3 regions of the Streptomyces sp. NPDC057280 genome follow, and region 3 is predicted to be linked to each of the others. Evidence: riboswitches for the same ligand, from Rfam matches in the RefSeq annotation. Region 3 holds a riboswitch; each other region holds the start of a gene.
What was found. Region 3 has a riboswitch for cobalamin ahead of ACFUO4_RS15085 (ABC transporter substrate-binding protein). Riboswitches for the same ligand answer to the same signal wherever they lie in the genome.
Positions count from the first base shown of each region.

Region 1 (6,947 bases), on a different contig from region 3:
GGTTGCAGACCGCCGTCTCGCCGTCGTCCGTGACCTCCAGGATCTCCGTGCAGAGGTTGGAGGAGTGGACGACATGGCCGGGCAGCGCCGTCTGGTTGGCGGTGCGGTTGGCGGCGTCCTTGAAGGTCATCCAGCCGTTGCCGGTCTGCGCGAGGGTACGCATCATGCGGCCGTACAGGTCACGGGCCGGGATCGTCTTCTTGGCGAGGCCGGCCGCCTCGGCCTTGCGGTACGCGGCGTCGAACTCCTCGCCCCACAGGTCCACCAGCTCGGGCACGTCGGCCGGGGAGAACAGCGACCACTCGGCGTCGGCGTTCACGCGGCGCATGAACTCGTCCGGGATCCAGTGCGCGAGGTTCAGGTTGTGCGTACGCCGGGCGTCCTCACCGGTGTTGTCGCGCAGCTCCAGGAACTCCTCGATGTCGGAGTGCCAGGTCTCCAGGTAGACGGCCGCGGCGCCCTTGCGCCGGCCGCCCTGGTTCACCGCGGCCACCGAGGCGTCCAGCGTCTTCAGGAACGGCACGATGCCGTTGGAGTGCCCGTTGGTGCCGCGGATCAGCGAACCGCGGCTGCGGATGCGGGAGTACGACAGGCCGATGCCGCCGGCGTGCTTGGAGAGGCGGGCGACCTGGTGGTAGCGGTCGTAGATGGAGTCCAGCTCGTCCAGCGGGGAGTCGAGGAGATAGCAGGACGACATCTGGGGGTGCCGGGTGCCGGAGTTGAACAGCGTGGGGGAGGACGGCAGGTAGTCGAGGCGGCTCATGAGCCCGTAGAGCGCGGCGACTTCGTCCAGGGCACGGGTCGTGTCGTCCTCGGCGAGGCCCGCCGCCACGCGCAGCATGAAGTGCTGGGGCGTCTCGATGACCTGGCGGGTGATCGGGTGCCGGAGGAGATAGCGGCTGTGGAGCGTACGCAGACCGAAGTAGCCGAAGCGGTCGTCGGCGGCCGGGTCGATCAGCGCGTCGAGCCGTGCGGCGTGCACCCGTACGAACTCCGCCGTGCGATCGGCTACCAGGCCCTCGCGGTGGCCGACCTCGACGGACTCGGTGAAGGACGTGACGCCCTGGGAGGCGGCCTCGGCGGCGATGCTGATGGTCAGCAGCCGGGCGGCCAGCCGGGAGTAGGCGGGGTCCTCGGAGATGAGTCCGGCGGCGGCCTCCGTCGCCAGCTCGCGCAGCTCCGCCTCGTCGGCCTTCGCGGACCGGCCGCGCAGCGCGGCGGCGGCGACCCGTCCGGGGTCGGCGTCGGGCAGGTCGGCGGTCAGCTCGGTCAGGGTCCGCAACAGGGCGGTACCGGGACCGTCGTTCTCCGCCTGGACCGCTGAAGCCGGATCGGCTGGCGCGATGGTCACGTGGGGGCTCTCCCTCGCTCGGCAGGGGCCTGGTGGAGGGCAGCAGGCAGCACGAGCGCACGGGGCGTCGCGTCCACCGGCCCACTCCGCGAGGCCCGGACGTCATGGCACCCGGGCCACGGCGGCCTGGGCACGCTGTCGGCAGGTCCTCGGACTGACTCCCGTACACACACAAGGCATGCACAAGTACACCGTTGCGGGACAGTTCCGGATTCGCACCGGATTCCCCTGCGGCGACAGCGAGCATGAGCATACATCTTGTGCCGGGTTCGAGTGGCACCCCTAGATGTTGTGTCGCGGCGACTTCAGAGCGTCAACTCATAGGTGAGAAGCGTGAACTCCTCGCCCGGGATCGGCTGCCAGTCGCGGTGGGGGGCGCGGACGAAGCCGAGGCGTTCGTAGATGCGGTGGGCCGCGCGCATGACGGGCTGGGTCGACAGGACCATGCCGCTGTCCCCGGCGGCCCTGGCGCGGTCGACGCAGGCCTGTACGAGGGCTTGTCCGGCGCCTCTGCCGCGGGCCTCCGGGGCCACGGCCAGCATGCGGATCTCCGATTCGCCGGGACGGGAGAGTTCGGCCATGGCGCCGCCGGTCGAGGGGACGTAGGTGACGGTGCCGAGGAGGACGCCGTCCTGGACGGCGACGAGGACCTCGGCTGCGGCCGCCCGTTTGCCGACGTCTCTCAGTTCACCGAGGTACCAGTCGCTCTCACCGAAGGCGAGGAGGCCGTCCTGGATGTAGGCCTGGGCGGTGATCTCGCCGAGTTCGTCGTATTCGGTGGGGTTCGCTGCCCGGATCTGTATGTCCATGCAGGTGAGTGTGCACGAAAGCGGGCCGCCGTTGCTCTTGATGTCGGCGGCCCGCTGCGGAGTTCGTCGTGGTTGCTCGCGCAGTTCCCCGCGCCCCTAGGGCGTCAGTGCGAGGCTCCTGCGGTCGCGGGCGGAAGTTCCACCTGGACACCGGGGTCTCCGGCGTCCGCCGTGTAGTCCTCCGGCCTGGTTTCGTCCACGCCCTCCGGGGCCTTCAGAGCCCTCAGGACGAACGTCAGGACCACCGTGACCACCACGTTCAGCACGAACGCCGTCAGGCCGATGTAGCCGATCTCGCCGATGCCGGGGATCTCCTTCGCGGAGCCGCCGAAGTGCTTCTGCGTCGGCGAGGCCACGCCGTACGCGGCGACCGTGCCGTAGATCATGCCGACCGCCCAGCCGGCGAGCAGCGCCCAGCGGTGGAACCAGCGGGTGAACAGGCCGCCGACCAGGGCCGGGAAGGTCTGGAGGATCCAGATGCCGCCCAGGAGCTGGAAGTTGATGGCGACCGTCTTGTCCATGGTCAGGACGAAGACCAGCGCGCCGACCTTCACCAGCAGGGACACCAGCTTGGAGACCTTGGTCTCCTGCTCCGCGGTCGCGTCCGGCTTGATGAAGTCCTTGTAGATGTTGCGGGTGAACAGGTTCGCCGCCGCGATGGACATGATCGCCGCGGGGACCAGCGCGCCGATGCCGATCGCCGCGAAGGCCACACCCGCGAACCACGCCGGGAACATGTTCTCGAACAGCTGCGGGATCGCCAACTGGCCGTTGGTGACCTTGACTCCGGCCGCGATCGCCATGAAGCCCAGCAGCGCCAGCAGACCCAGCATCAGCGAATACAGCGGCAGGATCGTGGTGTTGCGGCGGATCACCTCACGGCTCCTGGAGGAGAGCGTCGCGGTGATCGAGTGCGGGTACATGAAGAGCGCGAGCGCGGAGCCCAACGCCAGCGTGGCGTACGTCCACTGGCCCGGCTCGCCCGGCACCAGCGCACCGCGCGGCGCGCCCGTCGCCGGGTTGGTCTGGCTGTACGCCTCGCCCGCCTTGGCGAAGATCTCGTCGAAGCCGCCCAGCTTGATCGGGATGTAGATGATCGCCACCGCGATGACGATGTAGATCAGCGTGTCCTTCACGAACGCGATCAGCGCGGGGGCGCGCAGGCCGGACGAGTAGGTGTACGCGGCCAGCACACCGAAGGCGATGAGGAGCGGCAGGTCCTTCACGAACCAGTTGGTGTCCTCGCCGCCGCCGACACCCATGACGTCCAGGACCGCCTGGATGCCGACGAGTTGGAGGGCGATGTACGGCATCGTCGCGAGGATGCCGGTGACGGCGACCGCGAGCGACAGGCCCTTGGAGCCGAAGCGGCCGCGCACGAAGTCGGAGGTCGTCACATAGCCGTGCTTGTGCGAGACCGACCAGAGGCGGGGCAGGAAGGTGAAGATCAGCGGGTAGACGAGGATCGTGTACGGCACGGCGAAGAAGCCGGCCGCGCCCGCCGCGTAGATGGCCGCGGGGACGGCGACGAAGGTGTACGCCGTGTAGAGGTCGCCGCCGAGCAGGAACCAGGTGACCCAGGTGCCGAACGACCGTCCGCCCAGGCCCCATTCGTCGAGGCTGTGCTCGTTCTCGGCCTTGCGCCAGCGCGCGGCGAGGAAGCCCATGACCGTGACGGCCAGGAAGAAGAAGATGAAGACGCCGAGCGCGACGCCGTTCACGCCGTCGTTCACTTGGTACCTCCAGGACGGGCGCGCTGGTCACGCTGCCACAGCTTGTACGCGGTCATCGTCAGCGCGGTGGAGATCAGCACCCACAGCATCTGGTACCAGTAGAAGAACGGGATGCCGATGAAGGCCGGGTCGACCTTCGCGTACGACCCCACCCACAGCATCGCCACGAAGGGCGCGAAGAGGCAGAGGGCGATGACCACGCGGACCGGCGTCACCACCGGTGGTCTGGCCTCGGGCGAATCTGATGACATGCGGCGGCTCCGATCCCCTCATCACTGATCACCGTGTAACGCGCAGGCAATCTAGGTCACGGTGTGACAGGAGTGGAAGACCTCGTCCGCATATCGGTATGTCGATTCAGTGAAGGTCCGACATCGGTGTCAACAGCGGCTTCGACAGCGGCTTCGGCAGCGGGCTTCAACAGCAGCGGAAGCCCTGGCGCGGGTCCGCCTCCTGCCGGTCCGTCCGCATCCGCTCGAACTCCCGCCGGGTCGGTACGTCCGCCTGCGGGTGGTCCCGGCGGACGTGCGCGACATAGCGGTCGTAGGCCGACTCGTCGGTCAACTCCCGTACGTACCAGCGCACGTTCTCAAGGCCCCGCCGCAGTGCCGACCTCATGGCGCGTTTCCTCCTCTTTTTCCTCGCGGGTCGGGAACAGCCCGGCGGGGGCGACGATCCGGGACTCTACGTACGGCGCCTCGCTCAGCGTGGAGAGGGCCGGGCGTCGTACATGCCGAATACAGACCCTCAGCGCGTCGGCGATCACCACCACGATCAGCAGGGCGAGGACCGCGGTGAGGACGCCGTCGACCGTGGAGTTGGTGACCACGGTGTGCATGTCGTCCATGTTCTTGGCGGGCGGCAGGACCTCACCCCGGTCGATGGCGTCCTGGAAGACCGACCGCTGCTTGAAGAAGCCCACCTTGGGGTCGCCGGAGAACACCTTCTGCCAGCTCGCGGTCAGCGTGACCGTGGCATCCCAGGCGAGCGGGACGCCGGTGATCCAGGCCCACTTGAGGCGTCCGGACTTCACCAGCAGCGTGGTGCAGACGGCCAGCGCGACGGCGGCGAGCAGCTGGTTGGAGATGCCGAAGACCGGGAAGAGCTGGTTGATCCCGCCGAGGGGTTCGTGGACGCCCACCCAGAGGAAGTAGCCCCAAAGGCCGCACACGAGCGCGCTGGTGATGACGAGTCCTGGCTTCCAGCTGACGTTCTTGAAGGGCTTGATGACATTGCCCAGCATGTCCTGGAGCATGAACCGGCCCACGCGCGTACCGGCATCGAGCGCGGTCAGGATGAACAGCGCCTCGAACATGATCGCGAAGTGGTACCAGAAGGCGCGCAGGCTCCCGCCGGTGACCTTCGAGAAGATCTCCGAGACGCCGATGGCGAGCGTGGGCGCGCCGCCGGTGCGGGACAACAGGCTTGACTCCTCGACGCGTTCGGCGGCGCGGGCCAGGTCGTCCGGGGAGATGGAGTAGCCCCAGCCGGTCACCACCCGGGACGCCTCCTGCACGGTGGTGCCGATGGCTCCGGAAGGCGCGTTCATCGCGAAGTACAGCCCCGGGTCGATGATGCTGGCCGCGACCAGCGCCATCACGGCCACCGACGACTCCATCAGCATGGAGCCGTAGCCGATCATGCGGACCTGCGTCTCCTTCTGGATCATCTTGGGCGTGGTGCCGCTCGAGATGAGCGAGTGGAAGCCGGACAGCGCCCCGCAGGCGATGGTGATGAAGACGAAGGGGAACAACGACCCGGCGAAGACAGGGCCGTTGCCGCGCGAGGCGAAGTCCGTCACCGCGTCCATCTTCAGCGTGGGCAGCGCGATCACGACGCCCAGCGCCAGCAGGAGGATGGTGCCGATCTTCATGAAGGTGGAGAGGTAGTCGCGGGGTGCAAGGAGCATCCACACCGGCAGGATCGAGGCGATGAAGCCGTACGCCACCAGCCAGACGACCAGCGTCGAGGGCGCGAGCGTGAAGGTGTCGGCCCAGGACGACTCCGCCACCCAGCGCCCGGCGACCAGCGCGAGGAGCAGCAGGGCCACGCCGATGAGCGAGACCTCGCTGACCCGGCCGGGGCGCAGGACCCGCAGATAGAAGCCCATGAGCAGGGCGATCGGGATCGTCATCGCGATGGAGAAGGTGCCCCAGGGGGACTGGGCGAGGGCGTTGACGATGACCAGCGCCAGCACGCCGAGCAGGATGATCATGATGGCGAAGGCGGCGACGAGGGCCGCCGCGCCGCCGAACGGGCCGATCTCCTCGCGGGCCATCTGGCCGAGGGAGCGTCCGTCGCGGCGGGTGGAGAAGAACAGCACGACCATGTCCTGCACGGCCCCGGCGAAGACGACGCCCGCGATGATCCAGATCGTGCCGGGCAAGTAGCCCATCTGGGCGGCCAGGACCGGGCCGACGAGCGGTCCGGCGCCGGCGATCGCGGCGAAGTGGTGGCCGAGGAGGACCCGGCGGTCGGTGGGGTGGAAGTCGATGCCGTTGTTCAGGCGCTCGGCCGGGGTGGCCCTGGTCCGGTCGACCTTGAGGACCTTGTACGCGATGAACTTCGCGTAGAAGCGATAGGCGATGGCGTACGAGCCGAGGGCGGCGGCGACCATCCAGGCGGCGGAGACGTCCTCGCCGCGGGAGAGCGCGAGCACGGCCCAGCCGGTGGCTCCGACCAGCCCGACGAGGGTCCAGATGACGGTGGTTCGGACGTTCGCGGTACGCACTGGGCGGTCCTCCCGTCCATACGGAGACGGGAGGACCGTAGAGCAGGAGCGGCAGTTGCGCTACACCGCGTGCACTAGGCCGTGTCTTTCGGATCATCCCGGGACCGCGGGGCTTGGCACGCACATCTGCCGCGTTGTCGTCGGTTGCCGACGCTCCGCGTCGCCGCCCTCCTCCGCCTTGCAGCTGCACGCACCAAGCCCCGCTCACCGGCATCGATCAGGCACCGTCGCTCCGAGTCGGGCTGATCCGAAAGACACGGCCTAGTCGACCGGGCGCTTGAGCCGCGCCACGAACTTGTACCGGTCGCCCCGGTACACCGACC
Region 1 is NZ_JBHUYR010000003.1:933,631-940,577, forward strand. Features, by position in the region: gene ACFUO4_RS22875 (ribonucleoside-diphosphate reductase subunit alpha) at 1-1,351, opposite strand, end outside; cobalamin riboswitch at 1,474-1,634, opposite strand; gene ACFUO4_RS22880 (GNAT family N-acetyltransferase) at 1,657-2,160, opposite strand; gene mctP (monocarboxylate uptake permease MctP) at 2,265-3,893, opposite strand; gene ACFUO4_RS22890 (DUF3311 domain-containing protein) at 3,890-4,144, opposite strand; gene ACFUO4_RS22895 (YbdD/YjiX family protein) at 4,311-4,511, opposite strand; gene ACFUO4_RS22900 (carbon starvation CstA family protein) at 4,483-6,624, opposite strand; gene ACFUO4_RS22905 (GntR family transcriptional regulator) at 6,886-6,947, opposite strand, start outside.
Region 1: it holds a riboswitch for cobalamin, as region 3 does, so the genes downstream of both, ACFUO4_RS22875 (ribonucleoside-diphosphate reductase subunit alpha) here and ACFUO4_RS15085 (ABC transporter substrate-binding protein) in region 3, are expected to answer to the same signal.

Region 2 (6,947 bases), on a different contig from region 3:
GGCCTCCTCCCAGCGGCCGAGGCGGCCGAGGTTGACGCCGAGGCCGTGGCGGGCACGCAGGGTCTCGGGGTGGGCGGGGCCGTTGACGCGGGTGCGGTCCTCGATGAGGTCGCGGTAGAGCTGGAGGGCCTCGGCGCTGCGGCCGAGGCGGCCGAGGCTGATGCCGACCTCGTAGCGGGCGGCGAGGGTGTCGGGGTGCTCGGGGCCGAGGGCCTGGGCGCGGGCCTCGGCGACCTCGTGGTAGGTCTGCAGCGCTTCGGGCCAGCGGCCCAACTGGCCGAGGGCGTAGGCGACTTCGTAGCGGGTGACCAGGGTGTCGGGGTGGGTCGGGCCGAGGACGCGTTCGCGGGCGGCGGCCACGTCGCGGGCCATGCGGTAGGAGTCCTCGAGGCGGCCGAGGCGGCTGAGGTTGAAGGCGAGGTTGTGGCGGCAGCGCAGGGTGTCGGGGTGGTCGGCGCCCATGGTGCGCTCGCGGGCGGACAGTACGGACGAGTAGACCTGGTGGGCGTCGAAGTGGCGGCCCAACTGGCCCAGTACGTAGGCCATTTCCTGGCGGGCGGCGAGGGTGTCGGGGTGGTCGGGGCCGAGGGCGAGGCTGCGGGCGCGGGCGACGTGTTTGTACTCGCGCAGGGCGTCGGCGGCGCGGCCGGTGCGGGAGAGGGTGAAGGCGACCTCGTAGCGGCTGGCGAGGGTGTCCGGGTGGTCGGGCCCGAGGAGGTGCTCGCGTTCGGCGGCGACCGCGCGGTGCACCTCGCCCGCCTCCGCCCAGCGCCCGAGGCGGCCCAGGCTGAGCCCTGCGTTGTGCCGTCCGGCCAGGGCGGTGATCGCCTCCTGGGACGGCGCGGGCGGCTCGTCGGGGACGGGTTCGGGGGGCCTGGCGACGATCGTGCGCGGGATCCACTCGCCGGTCAGGGCCGCGCCCTCCGCGGGCGGCGCGGGGCCGACGCCGGGCCCGATCGCCTTGTGGCCGGTGGTCATCCCCCGGGTCCAGGAGGGCAGGCGCGTCTCGCGGGACGGCGGTTCGAGGGCCGGGCGGAGCGTCGGCTGCGGGGTCACCACGGTGGGCACGTACGTCGGGGTGGTGCGGCCCAGGCTGATGCGGCGCCCCAACTCGCGCGCGTCGTGCGGACGTTGTTCGGGCAGCTTGGCCAGCAGGTCCAGGATGATCTTCTCGAAGTAGGCGGGGACCTCGGCGCGGTGGCTGCGCGGCGGGCGGGGCGCGGTGTCGCGGTGGCCGACGAGGATCGCCCAGGCGTCGCCGAGGTCGAAGGGCGGCACCCCGGTGGTGATCTCGTACAGTACGCACCCCAGCGAGTACAGGTCGCTGCGCTGGTCGACCTCGGAGCCGCCGATCTGCTCCGGCGACATGTAGTGAGGGGTGCCCATCGCGATGCCGGTGCCGGTGAGCCGGGAGGTGAAGCCGATGTCATGGCCGAGCCGGGCGATGCCGAAGTCGCAGATCTTCACGGTGCCGTCGGTCAGCCGCATGATGTTCGCGGGCTTCAGGTCCCGGTGCACGATGCCCTGCTGGTGGGTGTAGGCGAGTGCGGCCGCCACCTGGTCGGCGATGTCGACGACGTCCGCGACGGGCAGCGGATGCTGTTTGTTGTCCTCCAGGAGCTGGCTGAGGTTGCGGCCCTCCAGCAGCTCCATGACGAGGTAGAGGATGCCGTCGTCCTCGCCGAAGTCATGGACGACGGTGACCCCGCGGTGCTGGAGGGCGGCGGCGACGCGGGCCTCCCGCCGGAACCGCTCGCGCAGGACGCGGGTGAAGGTCTGGTCGTGGGAAGGGCCGAGCGGCTTGAGGCACTTCACGGCGACATGGCGGCCCAGCGACTCGTCGCGGGCCCGCCACACCTCGCCCATGCCGCCGCGCCCGATCAGGTCGAGCAACCGGTAGCGGCCCTGGATCAGTTTGCTGTCCCCCATCTGCTGCGATCGCCCCCGTCGAAGTCGCGCCGCTCCACCCCTGGTCCGTCCAGTATGGCGAGCTATCTCCCGACTTTGTACGGTGCCGGGCGGGAGCCGGGGCCGAGCCGTGACATGGCGCGGAGGATGTGTTTGGGCGGCAGTTGCCAGCGCAGACGTGCGGGAACACAGCGCAACAGGGTGCCCGTGACACGCAACTGGCGGGTGACGGTGGCCGGTCGCGGGGCCGGTCTGCCGTACAACTCGTGGGCGTACGGCGGCAGGGCGGCGTACGCCAGGTGTGCCACGCGCCGCCACAGCACCGCGCGCGCCGGGACGAGCAGGGGGTGCGTCGGCGGACGGAGCAGGAAGTCGTCCACGGCGCGCGCCTCGGGTCCGGCGGCGAGGTCGGGCCGCACCTTCTCGAAGTAGGCGGCCATCTCGGCCTGGTTCGCCGGTACGGCGTCGGGGTCGAGGCCCACCAGGCGGGCACTGACCCGGTGTTCGGCGATGTAGCGGTCGGCGAGTTCGTCGGTGAGGCGGAATCCGGAGCGCCGGGCGACGTGCAGGTAGGAGTCGATCTCCGCACAGTGCACCCACAGCAGCAGCTCGGGTTCGTCGACGCCGTACGTCTCGCCGGTGTCGGGGTCGGTCGCGGACAGCATGCGGTGGATCTTCCGCACCCGGGCGCCGGCCCGTTCGGCGGCCTCCGTGGTGCCGTACGTCGTGGTCCCGACGAAGTTCGCGGTGCGCAGCAGCCGGCCCCAGGCGTCCTGCCGGAAGTCGGAGTTCTGCATGACCCCGCGCACGGCACGCGGATGAAGCGCCTGGAGATACAACGCACGGACACCGGCGACCCACATCATCGGGTCGCCGTGCATCTGCCAGGTGACCGAGTTCGGCGTGAACAGCCCCGGATCTGCCATACCCGCAGGCTAACGCCGCACCCTCGGCATCCCCAGACCGATCCACGAGATGATCTCCCGCTGGATCTCGTTGTTGCCGCCGCCGAAGGTGAAGATGACCGCGGAGCGGTAGCCGCGCTCCAGTTCGCCGTGGAGGACCGTGCCCGCGGAGCCTTCCTTCAGGGCGCCCGCCGCGGCGACCACTTCCATGAGCCAGGCGTAGGCCTCGCGGCGGGCCTCGGAGCCGTAGACCTTGACGGCGGAGGCGTCCTGGGGGGTGAGCGTGCCGTTCTGGACGGCGTTGACCATCTGCCAGTTGAGCAGCTTCATCGCGTCGAGCTTCACATGGGTCTGGGCGAGACGGCGGCGCACCCAGGGCAGGTCGACGACGCGGCGGCCGTCGGCGAGCTTGGTCTCCATGGCCCAGCGCTGGACGTCGTGCAGGGCGCGGATCGCCATGGTGCCGTGGGCGGCGAGGGTGACGCGCTCGTGGTTGAGCTGGTTGGTGATCAGCCGCCAGCCCTGGTTCTCCTCGCCGACCCGGCGCGAGACGGGGACGCGGATGTCCTCGTAGTAGCTGGCGGTGGTGTCATGGCCGGCGAGGGTGTTGATGACGGTGCAGGAGTAGCCGGGCTCGGTGGTCGGGACCAGGAGCATGGTGATGCCCTTGTGCGGCGGCGCGGCCGGGTCGGTGCGGGTCGCGAGCCACACCCAGTCCGCCGTGTCGCCGTTGGTGGTCCAGATCTTCTGGCCGTTGACGACGTACTCGTCTCCGTCTCGCACCGCGCGCGTCTTCAAGGACGCCAGGTCCGTACCGGCGTCGGGCTCGCTGTAGCCGATCGCGAAGTCGATCTCGCCGGAGAGGATCTTCGGGAGGAAGTAGGCCTTCTGCTCGTCGGTGCCGTACCGCATGATCGTCGGGCCGACCGTGTTCAGGGCCATCAGCGGCAGCGGGACGCCGGCCTGGGCGGCCTCGTCGAAGAAGATGAACTGTTCCATCGCGGTGAGTCCGCGGCCGCCGTACTCCTTGGGCCAGCCCACGCCCAGCCAGCGGTCGGCGCCCAGCTTCCGGATGATCTCGCGGTAGAAGCGCTTCTGCTCACGCCGGTCGCCGTGCCGGGCGTTCGCGTCGTCCGGCACCAACGCGGCGAAGTACGCGCGCAGTTCGGTGCGCAGCCGCTGCTGCTCGGGTGTGTATGCGAGATGCACGGCGCCTCCAGGCTCCCCGGGACCGGTCCTGACGGCGCACACGGTAGAACGTGTTCCAGAAATAGGGAATGGCAAGGCCGCACCGAGGCATACGAAAGGGCCCCCGCGATGCGAGGGCCCGTTCGGTGGTGAACTGCTCAGTGGGCGACGGGAGCCGGCCGGGTGTCCGCGCCCGCCGACCGCTCGGCCGGCTTCGGTGCGAGCTGCCGCTCCGCCAGCAGCCCGAAGACCAGCCCGAAGGCGGTCCACAGGGTCACCTGCACGGCGAGCGCGGCGAGCCGGTACTGCCACAACAGGGCGGCCGGGAAGTGCTCCGGCACCTCGTTGAACGACGGCAGGAACGCGTACGCCAGCCCGACGACGAGGACGAAGAACGCGCCCGCGGCGAGGGTGGCGTTCCAGTTGCCCAGCCGGGGTGCGAGCCGCTTGCCCAGGATGACCGTGCCCACCGTCAGCAGCACGCTGAGGACGATCATCAGGAAGAACAGCGCGGTCCGCTGGTCGAGCGTGTCGGGGTCACCGACGGCCGGCGGGTTGGCGGGGTACTTGAGGAACGGCACGACGTACACCGCGACCAGCCCGGCGACCGCCAGGAGCAGCGCGCTCGCGCGCGGCCCGAAGCGGCCGATCCGGCCGAGCGCGAAGCAGTACGCCAGCGCCGCGATGCCCCCGAAGGCGACCCCGTAGACGAGGACGCCGGTGGACAGGCCCGCGGTGGACTGGAGCGTACGGCTGAACAGTTCCTCGCCGCCGTGCTCGTGCGCGTGGGCCTCCTCGAAGGCGATGGCCTGGTCGACGCGCGGCTCCCCGAGGAAGTACGCGACGACGAGCGCGGCCAGTCCCGCGACGAGGCCCGCGAGCATGCCGCGGACCAGGAGGTTTCTGACAGTTGCGGAGTTCATGCGCGGATACGCTTCCTCGCCGCTGTCAGTGGCACGGGAAGCCGAGCAGGTGGCGGGCGTCATGCACCCACTCGTGGACCCCCTCGCCGGACAGCAGGGAGGTGGCGCCCTGTTCGGCGCCGACGAAGTAGAGCAGGACCAGCATCAGGACGCCGAAGAAGACCGCCCAGGGGGCGATGGCGCCGATCGGCAGCTTGGCGGGTACGGCGGTGGAACTGGTTGTCGGCTGAGCGACGGTCTGCGCCATGGCAGGACCTCCTGGGGGAACTCGCGTCCCGTCTCGGTGGTGCACAGGACGACGGGGCGGGTCTGACTCACCCGGCCCGCACCCTTTGAGGCGCGTGCCCGGCATACAGTGGCGCGACCGTGCCGGAATCCCACCGGCTTCCACCGAACCGTCGTCGATATCGACGAGAAGGTACCGCGTGGGAGGGATGGGGCCAAGAGCGCATGGTCCGGCCACAAGCGCCCCTGGAGCGCTGTGCGCATGTCAAATAGGCGGTACAGAAAGGGTGTTGAGCGGGGGAATGGGCGGATGACGAGCCGAGTGATGTTGATCTCACCCGCGATCAGCGAGGCCCTGCGGGAGGCCCGCTTCGATGACGGCTGGCCGTTGGACGCCTCCGGCCTGCGCGGCGCGAAGGCCGCCGCGGGCACGCTCCCGACGGCACACCGGGTCTGTTCCTCCCCCACCGTGCGCTGCCGTGAGACGGCCGGCGCGCTCGGTCTCGACGCCCTGGACGCACCGGAGTTGGCCGCCCTCGACACAGGGCGCTGGCGCGGGTCGACGCTGGCCGAGGTGGGTGCCGCGGAGCCGGAGGCGCTGACGCGCTGGCTGTCCGACCCCGAAGCGACGCCGCACGGCGGGGAGTCGGTGGCCGCGCTGTGCGCACGGGTCGGGGCATGGCTGGACGCACTGGCCGCGGAGACGGGGTGGACGATCGCCGTGGCCGAACCCGAGATCGTCCGCGCGGCGCTCGTCCACGCGCTGGGGGTGCCGGGGCCGGCCTTCTGGCGCACGGACGTACCACCGCTCACCGCCGTCGAACTCAGCGGGCGAGCGGGGCGCTGGAACGTCCGGATGGGGCGGCCCCTCTGAAGCTCCTTCTGAAGTCCTTCTGAGCCGCTTCAGAAGCCCTTCTGAGGCCCTTCAGAAGCCCCTCGGAAACTCCTCTGAAGCTTCTTCTGAGGCACTCCGAGGGAAACGCCCGCCTCAGTTCAGCGTGGCCATGAAGTCCGTGCATGCCTGGGCGCACTCCCGGCAGGCCTTCGCCGCGTCCTCCGCTCCCGGCTCGCCGTCGAAGGCGTGGGCGGATTCCAGGCAGACCGTCCGGCACCACTCCAGCTGGACGCGGATACCGCCCTCGTCCAGCCGGTTCTGCTCGGACAGCACCCGGCACGTGGCGTCGCACACCTCCGCGCACATGATGCCCTTGCGTCGTACGAGTTCCTGTTGCTCGGTCCCGTCCGGATCCACGAGGCTGGCACGCACCGCGCATGCCCGGGCGCACTCGGTGCACGCCTGCGCACACGCGAAGCGGTCCTCCAGGAACCGGATGAGCTCCTGTTGGGGTGTCATCGCTGTCACACCGCGCGGGTAGCCGCCGCATTTCGCGTCAAACCCCTGTGCCGCAGGTTTCCGCCGGTCACGGCCGTCGGGTTCGCAGGGGCCGCCGGTCACGGTGTCGGGTTCACACCGGACGGCGGGGGTACTCGCGGGATCATGACTAGCGCATGGATGGAGATGGCCGCGGGTCGCGGCGCCCTGGGCGTCGGGCTGATCGTGGCGGGTCTGGTCGTCGTCGCCCTGCTGCTGGGCGCCTTCTGGATGGGCGCGCGCGTCCGTCGCCGGGAGCTCCCGCCGCCGCGCCCCGAGGAGCAGCCGCGGCTGCCGGAGGGCGGGCCCGTCCGCGAGGTGGCGGAGAACAGGGAGCCCGACGAGGTGCCGAGAAGCGACCACCGCCTCACCCCGCACGAGATGCCCGCCTTCGGCAACAGCAGCACCCGGACCGGGCCCGAGAAG
Region 2 is NZ_JBHUYR010000004.1:632,014-638,960, reverse strand. Features, by position in the region: gene ACFUO4_RS26755 (tetratricopeptide repeat protein) at 1-1,929, opposite strand, end outside; gene ACFUO4_RS26750 (oxygenase MpaB family protein) at 1,992-2,834, opposite strand; gene ACFUO4_RS26745 (acyl-CoA dehydrogenase family protein) at 2,844-4,022, opposite strand; gene ACFUO4_RS26740 (CbtA family protein) at 4,160-4,924, opposite strand; gene ACFUO4_RS26735 (CbtB-domain containing protein) at 4,950-5,171, opposite strand; cobalamin riboswitch at 5,209-5,365, opposite strand; gene ACFUO4_RS26730 (histidine phosphatase family protein) at 5,460-6,023, shown strand; gene ACFUO4_RS26725 (ferredoxin) at 6,138-6,503, opposite strand; gene ACFUO4_RS26720 (DUF6479 family protein) at 6,648-6,947, shown strand, end outside.
Region 2: it holds a riboswitch for cobalamin, as region 3 does, so the genes downstream of both, ACFUO4_RS26735 (CbtB-domain containing protein) here and ACFUO4_RS15085 (ABC transporter substrate-binding protein) in region 3, are expected to answer to the same signal.

Region 3 (6,947 bases):
GACGGCCGACCTGCGCGAGACCCTGGCCGGCGAGATCACTGCGGCCCGGGTGAGCCCGACCGACCTCGCCGAGCTGGCCTCCCGGATGCCCAGTGTCGCCCAGGTCCTGCTCGACCTCGGCCGCCGCAACCACCTCCTCGCCGAACGCCTCGCCGGCGCCACCGACGCCCGCGACACCGACCCGGCCGCACCGCGCTCACCTCGCTCGCCGCACGAGGAGATCCGCGACTTCTTCTACCGCCGCCAGAACTACCTCCACGACACCGACCTCGCGGCCGAGGAACTCGCCCGGGAGATTGCCATCCGACCCGGCGACGTCCTGCGCGTCCTCACCGCACGCCTCGCCGACCACCACGGTGTCAATCTGACCGGTGAACCCGGCGACCGCCTGCACCACTACGACGAGGCGACCCGCACCCTCCACATCTCCGCCCGCCTGCGCCCCGGCCAGCGCGCCTTCCGCATGGCCACCCAGCTCGCCCTGCTCGAATACGGCGACGAACTCGACCGCCAGGCCGCCGAAGACTTCGCACCCGGCACCCCCAGCCACGCCCTGGCCCGCATCGGCATCGCCCACTACTTCGCCGCCGCGCTGATCCTCCCCTACACCGCCTTCCACACGGCAGCCGAAGAGGTGCGCTACGACATCGAACTCCTCACCGACCGCTACGGCCTCGGCTACGAGACCGTCTGCCACCGCCTGAGCACCCTCCAACGCCCCCGGCTGCGGGGCGTTCCGTTCTCCTTCGTCCGCGTCGACCGCGCCGGCAACATGTCCAAGCGCCAGTCCGCCACCGGCTTCCACTTCTCCCGCGCCGGCGGCACCTGCCCCCTCTGGAACGTCTACGAGGCGTTCGCCGCATCCGGCCGCATCCACGTCCAGATCGCCGAAATGCCCGACGGGCAGCGGTACTTGTGGACGGCCCGCGCGATCACCCGGCACCGCGGCGGCTGGGGGGAGCCCGGCAAGACCTTCGCCATCGGCCTCGGCTGCGAGATCCGCCACGCCCACCGCCTCGTCTACGCCGACGGCCTCGACCTCACCAGCGCCTCCGCCGCCACCCCCATCGGCATGGGCTGCCGCGTCTGCGAACGCCTCGACTGCCCTCAGCGGGGCGCACCACCGCTCGGCCGGCCCCTGCGCATCGACCAGCACACCAGCACCTTCGTGCCCTACCCCGTGACCGATCACACCACCTGACCGTACGACGCACTTGATAGCCTCAGCGGGCCAGTCGAGCCACACCCGAGGCCAGGGAATCCGGTGCGAATCCGGAACTGACGCGCAGCGGTGAGGGGGACGGGCGGGGCACGACGTCACTGGGAGACCGGGAAGGCGCCCCGGCCGGACGAACCCGAGTCCGAAGACCTGCTGGCACCTCCGCGCCCCGGCGCGGGGGACGTCCGTAGGCCAGGCTCCGCGTACGAGCCCCGACCCCGAAGGCATGCCCGTGCTCCGCGCCCTTGCCCCGCTCCGTACTCCGGCGTTCCTCCTCGCCTCCGCCCTGCTGCTCACCGCCTGCGGCTCCTCCGGCGACGGAGACGCGAAGTCGGAGGAAGCCTCCACCGCCGGCTACCCGGTGACCCTCGACAACTGCGGCCACAAGGTCGCTTTGAAGTCGGCTCCGAAGAAGGCCGTTTCCCTCAACCAGGGCACCACCGAGATCCTGCTCTCCCTCGGTCTCGCCGACCGCATGGCCGGTACGGCGACCTGGACCGACCCGGTGATGAAGGGCCTGGAGAAGGCCAACGCGTCCGTACCGCGCCTTGCCGACAACGCGCCCTCCTTCGAGAAGGTCCTGGACGCCGAACCTGACTTCGTCACCGCCTCGTTCGTCTCTACCCTCGGCAAGGGCGGGGTCGCCACCCGCGAGCAGTTCGAGAAGCTGGGCGTGCCCACGTACGTCTCCCCGTCTGACTGCTCGGGCAAGGACAACGACAGCGGCGGCGACGGATCGCGCAGCACGCCGCTCACCCTCGATGCGGTGTACGGCGAGATACGCGACCTCGCGCACGCGTTCGGCGTCGACGCCCGGGGTGAACAGCTGGTCGCGTCGCTGAAGAAGAGGGTGAGTACGGCGACCACCGGGCTGAACGCCTCTGGCGTCTCCCTCATGTATTGGTTCGCCAACTCCCAGTCGCCCTACCTCGCCGGCTGCTGCGGCGCGCCCGGTGCCATCACCCGCGCGGTCGGCGCGAAGAACGCCTTCGCCGACACCCACGACGAATGGCCCCAGATCAGCTGGGAGACCGTCGCCGACCGCGACCCCGACGTCATCGTGATCGGCGACCTCACACGCAAGCAGCAGACCGCTGAGACCGCCAAGGCCAAGATCCGCTTCCTGGAGACCAACCCCGCCACCCGCAACCTCACCGCGGTGAAGAAGAAGCGCTACGTCCTGCTCAGCGGGCAGGCCATGAACCCGTCCATCCGCACCATCGAGGGCATCGAGAAGGTCGCGGCCGGTCTGCGGGACTTCGGACTCGCCAAGTGAGCCTCCGTACGTCGCTGTTGACCGGCGGCGGACTGGCCGCGCTGCTCGCCTCGGTCGCCGTGGCCGTGACGTTCGGTCCGGCCGACATCTCCACGGGGGACGTCTGGGCGTCCGTCGCGGCCCATCTCGGCCTCGGTGAAAGTACGTTGGCGCCGCTGCGGGACGGCATCGTGTGGAACCTGCGCATGCCGCGCACCCTGCTCGCCGCCGTGTGCGGGTCCGGACTCGCCGTGTGCGGGGCGGTCATGCAGTCGCTGCTGCGCAACCCGCTCGCCGACCCCTTCGTCCTGGGTGTCTCCTCCGGCGCGTCCACGGGAGCGGTCGCCGTGGTCGTCCTCGGCGTGGGCGGGGGAGCGGTTTCCCTGTCGGCGGGCGCCTTCCTCGGCGCGCTGCTCTCCTTCGCCCTGGTACTGCTGCTCAGCCACACCCTCGGCGGCAGCACCGACCGGGTTGTCCTGTCCGGAGTCGCCGCCATGCAGCTCTTCTCCGCACTGACCTCGTTCATCGTCCTCACCTCGGCCGACGCCGAGACCACCCGGGGCGTGCTGTTCTGGCTGCTCGGCTCACTCACCGGCGCCGACTGGGGACAAGTACTGCTGTGCGCGGTCGTCCTGGCGGTTGTCCTCATCGTCTGCCTGGGATACGCCCGTACGCTCGACGCGTTCGCCTTCGGCGACGAGGCCGCCGCCGGCCTCGGCGTCCGGGTCGCCCGCACCCGCCTGGTCCTGCTGTGCGCTACCGCACTGCTCACGGCCGTCCTGGTCAGCTGCGCCGGCGCGATCGGCTTCGTCGGCCTGGTCCTCCCGCACGCCACCCGCGCCCTCACCGGTGCCGGACACGCCCGCCTGCTCCCGGTCACCGCGCTGACCGGAGCCGTCTTCCTGGTCTGGGCGGACACCCTCGCCCGAACCGTCCTCGACCCCCAGGAGGTCCCAGTGGGCGTGGTGACGTCCCTCATCGGCGTGCCGGCGTTCGTGGCCGTCCTCTACCGCAGACGGAGAAGGGCATGACCAGCCTGCACGCGGACCGCGTCGCACGCCGCATCGACGACAAAGTCATCGTCGACGACGTCACCCTCACCCTGCGCTCCGGTGAGACCATCGGCCTGCTCGGCCCCAACGGCTCCGGAAAGTCCACACTGCTCAGGCTGCTGGCCGGGATCCTCACACCCACCGCCGGAGTCGTGACCCTCGATGGGCACCCGCTCACCAAGATCGGCCGTCGAGCCACCGCCCGCCGCATCGCCACCGTCGAACAGCACGCCGATACCCAGACCGAACTGACCGTCCGCGACGTCGTCGCCCTCGGCCGCATCCCGCACCGCCGCGCCTGGACACCGCCGACGACGTCCGACGCGGAAGCCGTCACCGAAGCCCTGCGGCGCACCGCACTGACCGACCGGGCCGGCCAGTCCTGGCACACCCTCTCCGGCGGCGAACGCCAGCGCACCCAGATCGCCCGCGCGCTCGCCCAGGAACCCCGCGAACTCCTCCTCGACGAACCCACCAACCACCTCGACATCCAGCACCAGCTCGACCTCCTGGAGCTGATCGTCGGTCTGCCGGTCACCACCGTGATCGCCCTCCACGACCTCAACCTCGCCGCGATGTACTGCGACCGCCTCATCGTCCTGCGCGACGGCCGCGCGATCACGGAGGGCACCCCGGCCGAGGTCCTTACATCTGCGCTCATCGAGCAGGTCTACGGCGTCCGAGCCGAGGTCACCCACGACCCCGGCCACCCCGTGATCCGCTTCCTGCGCCCGGCAGCCCGGGACGGGTCTCCCCCGAAGAGGAGTGTGACAAGCGATGCCCCGACAGCACCCTGAAGCAGGCGGCACGGAGCACACCTCCGCCGCACCGGCACCGTGCCGCGTCGTCGTTTGCCGGGACTGCTGTTGCGGAACCCCGAAAGTCCCCGGTGTGGATCACGATCGGCAGCTCGCGCACCTGGCTGAGGAGGTCCCCGTGCGGGTCTCGGACTGCCTCGACGTGTGCGAACACGCCAACGTGATCGTCGTCCAGCCCTCCGCCGCCGCCCGTGCCGAAGGCGCTCGTCCGGTCTGGCTCGGACTCGTCAATGACCCTGACGCCACCGAAGACATCGCCGCCTGGGTAAAGGCCGGCGGCCCCGGCATCGCCCCCTGCCCCGATATCCTCGACCTCTACGTCTTCACCCCGCCCCGCAGGACGCAATGAGCGCGAAGCCAGCCCGATTGGGCTTTTGGCTTGCCTACATGTAGTAGGCATAGCGGGTGGCGATGCGAGCGTTGAGTGGGACGTGTTTGAGGATGGAACCGACTCGGTAGGCGGTGCGCAGGGTGAGGGGATCGCGTTCGTCGAGCTGAGCGTTGTTCCAGTTCATCTTGGTCAGGGCGAGGATGTCGGTGCTGGCGGTCAGCAGGTCTGTGCCGTGTGTTGAGGGCCGGATCAGCAGGGGCTGGGGGACGTACAGGCCGGGGTAGGTCCGGAAGTACGGCACGGAGCCGCGGGTGTAGAGGAGCAGGGAACGCGGGTCCAGTTGGACGCTGGTGCCGCGCAGCGGCGGAAGCTGCCCGGTGCGGTACAGGTGCGGGGCGCCGCGCCGCTGGATCCACAGCAGGTCGACGTGGTCGATGTCACGCATGTCGGCGGCCTCGTGGAAGCCGTCCATCTCGGTGGCGGTGAAGTTCGAGGTCTTGTGCACGACGATGCGTGCAGGCTGGTGGCCGTGGGTGGTGCGGTACTCGGTCAGCGCGTCCAGCAGCAGCTGCCGGGCGTCGGCGAGCGTCAGGTGGGGCTGGCGGTCGCTCTTGGAGATCTGCGCGGTGCCGCCTCGGACGACGACGCCGTCACCGCGTTCGTTGAACACCTGCGCGACGGCGGTGTGGGGCTCATTTTTGTTCGCGCTGCGGTAGAAGCTGACGCCGATGTAGCAGGTGGCCAGGTCGGAGCTGTGGCGCTGCATGCGCCAGGGAGTTCCGCCGGCTTTGTAGTACAGCGCGGTGTGCAGGTTCCAGGCCCTGGTGGCCTCGTCCTGCAGCGGGCGGAGTGTTTGCCCGGTGGTCCTGCCGGGGATTCCGGTCCAGGTCTCCTTGCGCATCAGCTGCAGGGGAGCGGACAGCGTGAGTGCGGTGGCCTTGAGCAGGTCGTGGAAGTCGCCTCCGGTCTCTCGCTCGTCCTGATCCTCTATGCGTTCGGTTGCGGACTCCTCCGACGGCAGCTGTTCTTCGCGGTCCTGGAGTTCTTCCGGGCGGGCGCAGATGACGACGCGGCAGCGCCCGGTCTCGGCCAGGGACCGGGCGGCGTCGGCGTACATCTCGACCGCATCCTTGGTGGCGGCGGCTGTGTCGGCGCGGGCCAGGTGGCGCAGTTGGCGTTCGGGGATCTCGCGGACGAGGGCGTCGTCGAAGACGAGCTCGGCGCCGAACGGGGAGTCGGTGCTGAAGCCGGGGAACGGCTGGTGGAGGTTCTCCTGGCCGGGTTTGGTGTCCTTGGCCTCGATGTGGTTCTGGCAGCGCTGGAGCCAGTTTCGGATGCCGTCGACGGCCTGGGCGGGGCCGACCAGAGCGATAGGGATCTGGTGTGGTCCGGTGGGGGAATCGGCGTCGGCGGGGCCGTACACGCTGATGCCGTAGCGTGGATCGATGTGGCGGTTTCCGGCGCGAACTCCAGTTCCGGCTCATGGAGCACGGGTGCTTTCATTGTGGCAGCTCCCACAGTCCCTCGGCCAGCCCGTTCACGCTCGGTTTCGGCGCTGGTTCTTGCGGGATCCAGACGCTTTCGTCGATGGCGGCGTCGCAGTCGAGCTTCAGGAGCTGGCCGAATCGGATGCGCTCATCGCGGCTTCTGAACAGGGTGTCGTCGCCTTGGAGGTAGTCGGCCCAGGCGCGTACGAGCTGGTAGACGGCGTTGTTTCGTTCGAGTCGCTTGATTTTCTGGACGTACTCGGCGTCGTACAGGGAGTCGCGGTGGCCGTCGATGGTGAAGTGGTAGGTGGGGTTGATCTCCAGGTACCACTGTTCGCTCCAGCGGCGGAAGTACAGGCTGGCGGCGTAGTGACGACAGAAGCTGATCTTGGTTGTGTCGTCCTTGCCGAAGTAGGGGGTGAAGAAGGCGCGTCCGCGGCTGCCTCGGTAGCGGCCTTTGATCTTCCGGCTGGATCGGTCCGGTGGGGCCTGCATATAGACGATCTTTTTCGTGGGATGCCACACCAGATCGGGATGGTGGGCGGAGCGCAGGGTGAAGTTCAACAGCGAAACGAAGCGCCGCTGGACATCCAGGTCCTCGGTGGTCGCCCAGTTCTGCGTCGGGATGGAGGTGACCGGCCCGTCGCACAGGACGGCGAGCGGGCCCTCGTCCAGTCGGCACAGTGAGAAGATCCGTCCGGCGGCCAGGACGAAGCCGCTCTCGAACTGGTTGCCGTTCGAGCGCATCCGCTCCCAGGCATCGCCGCGGTCACGACACGGTGTGG
Region 3 is NZ_JBHUYR010000002.1:1,004,688-1,011,634, forward strand. Features, by position in the region: gene ACFUO4_RS15080 (short-chain fatty acyl-CoA regulator family protein) at 1-1,201, shown strand, start outside; cobalamin riboswitch at 1,216-1,392, shown strand; gene ACFUO4_RS15085 (ABC transporter substrate-binding protein) at 1,446-2,495, shown strand; gene ACFUO4_RS15090 (FecCD family ABC transporter permease) at 2,492-3,505, shown strand; gene ACFUO4_RS15095 (ABC transporter ATP-binding protein) at 3,502-4,323, shown strand; gene ACFUO4_RS15100 ((2Fe-2S) ferredoxin domain-containing protein) at 4,304-4,693, shown strand; gene ACFUO4_RS15105 (hypothetical protein) at 4,728-6,098, opposite strand; gene ACFUO4_RS15110 (DUF4365 domain-containing protein) at 6,175-6,947, opposite strand, start outside.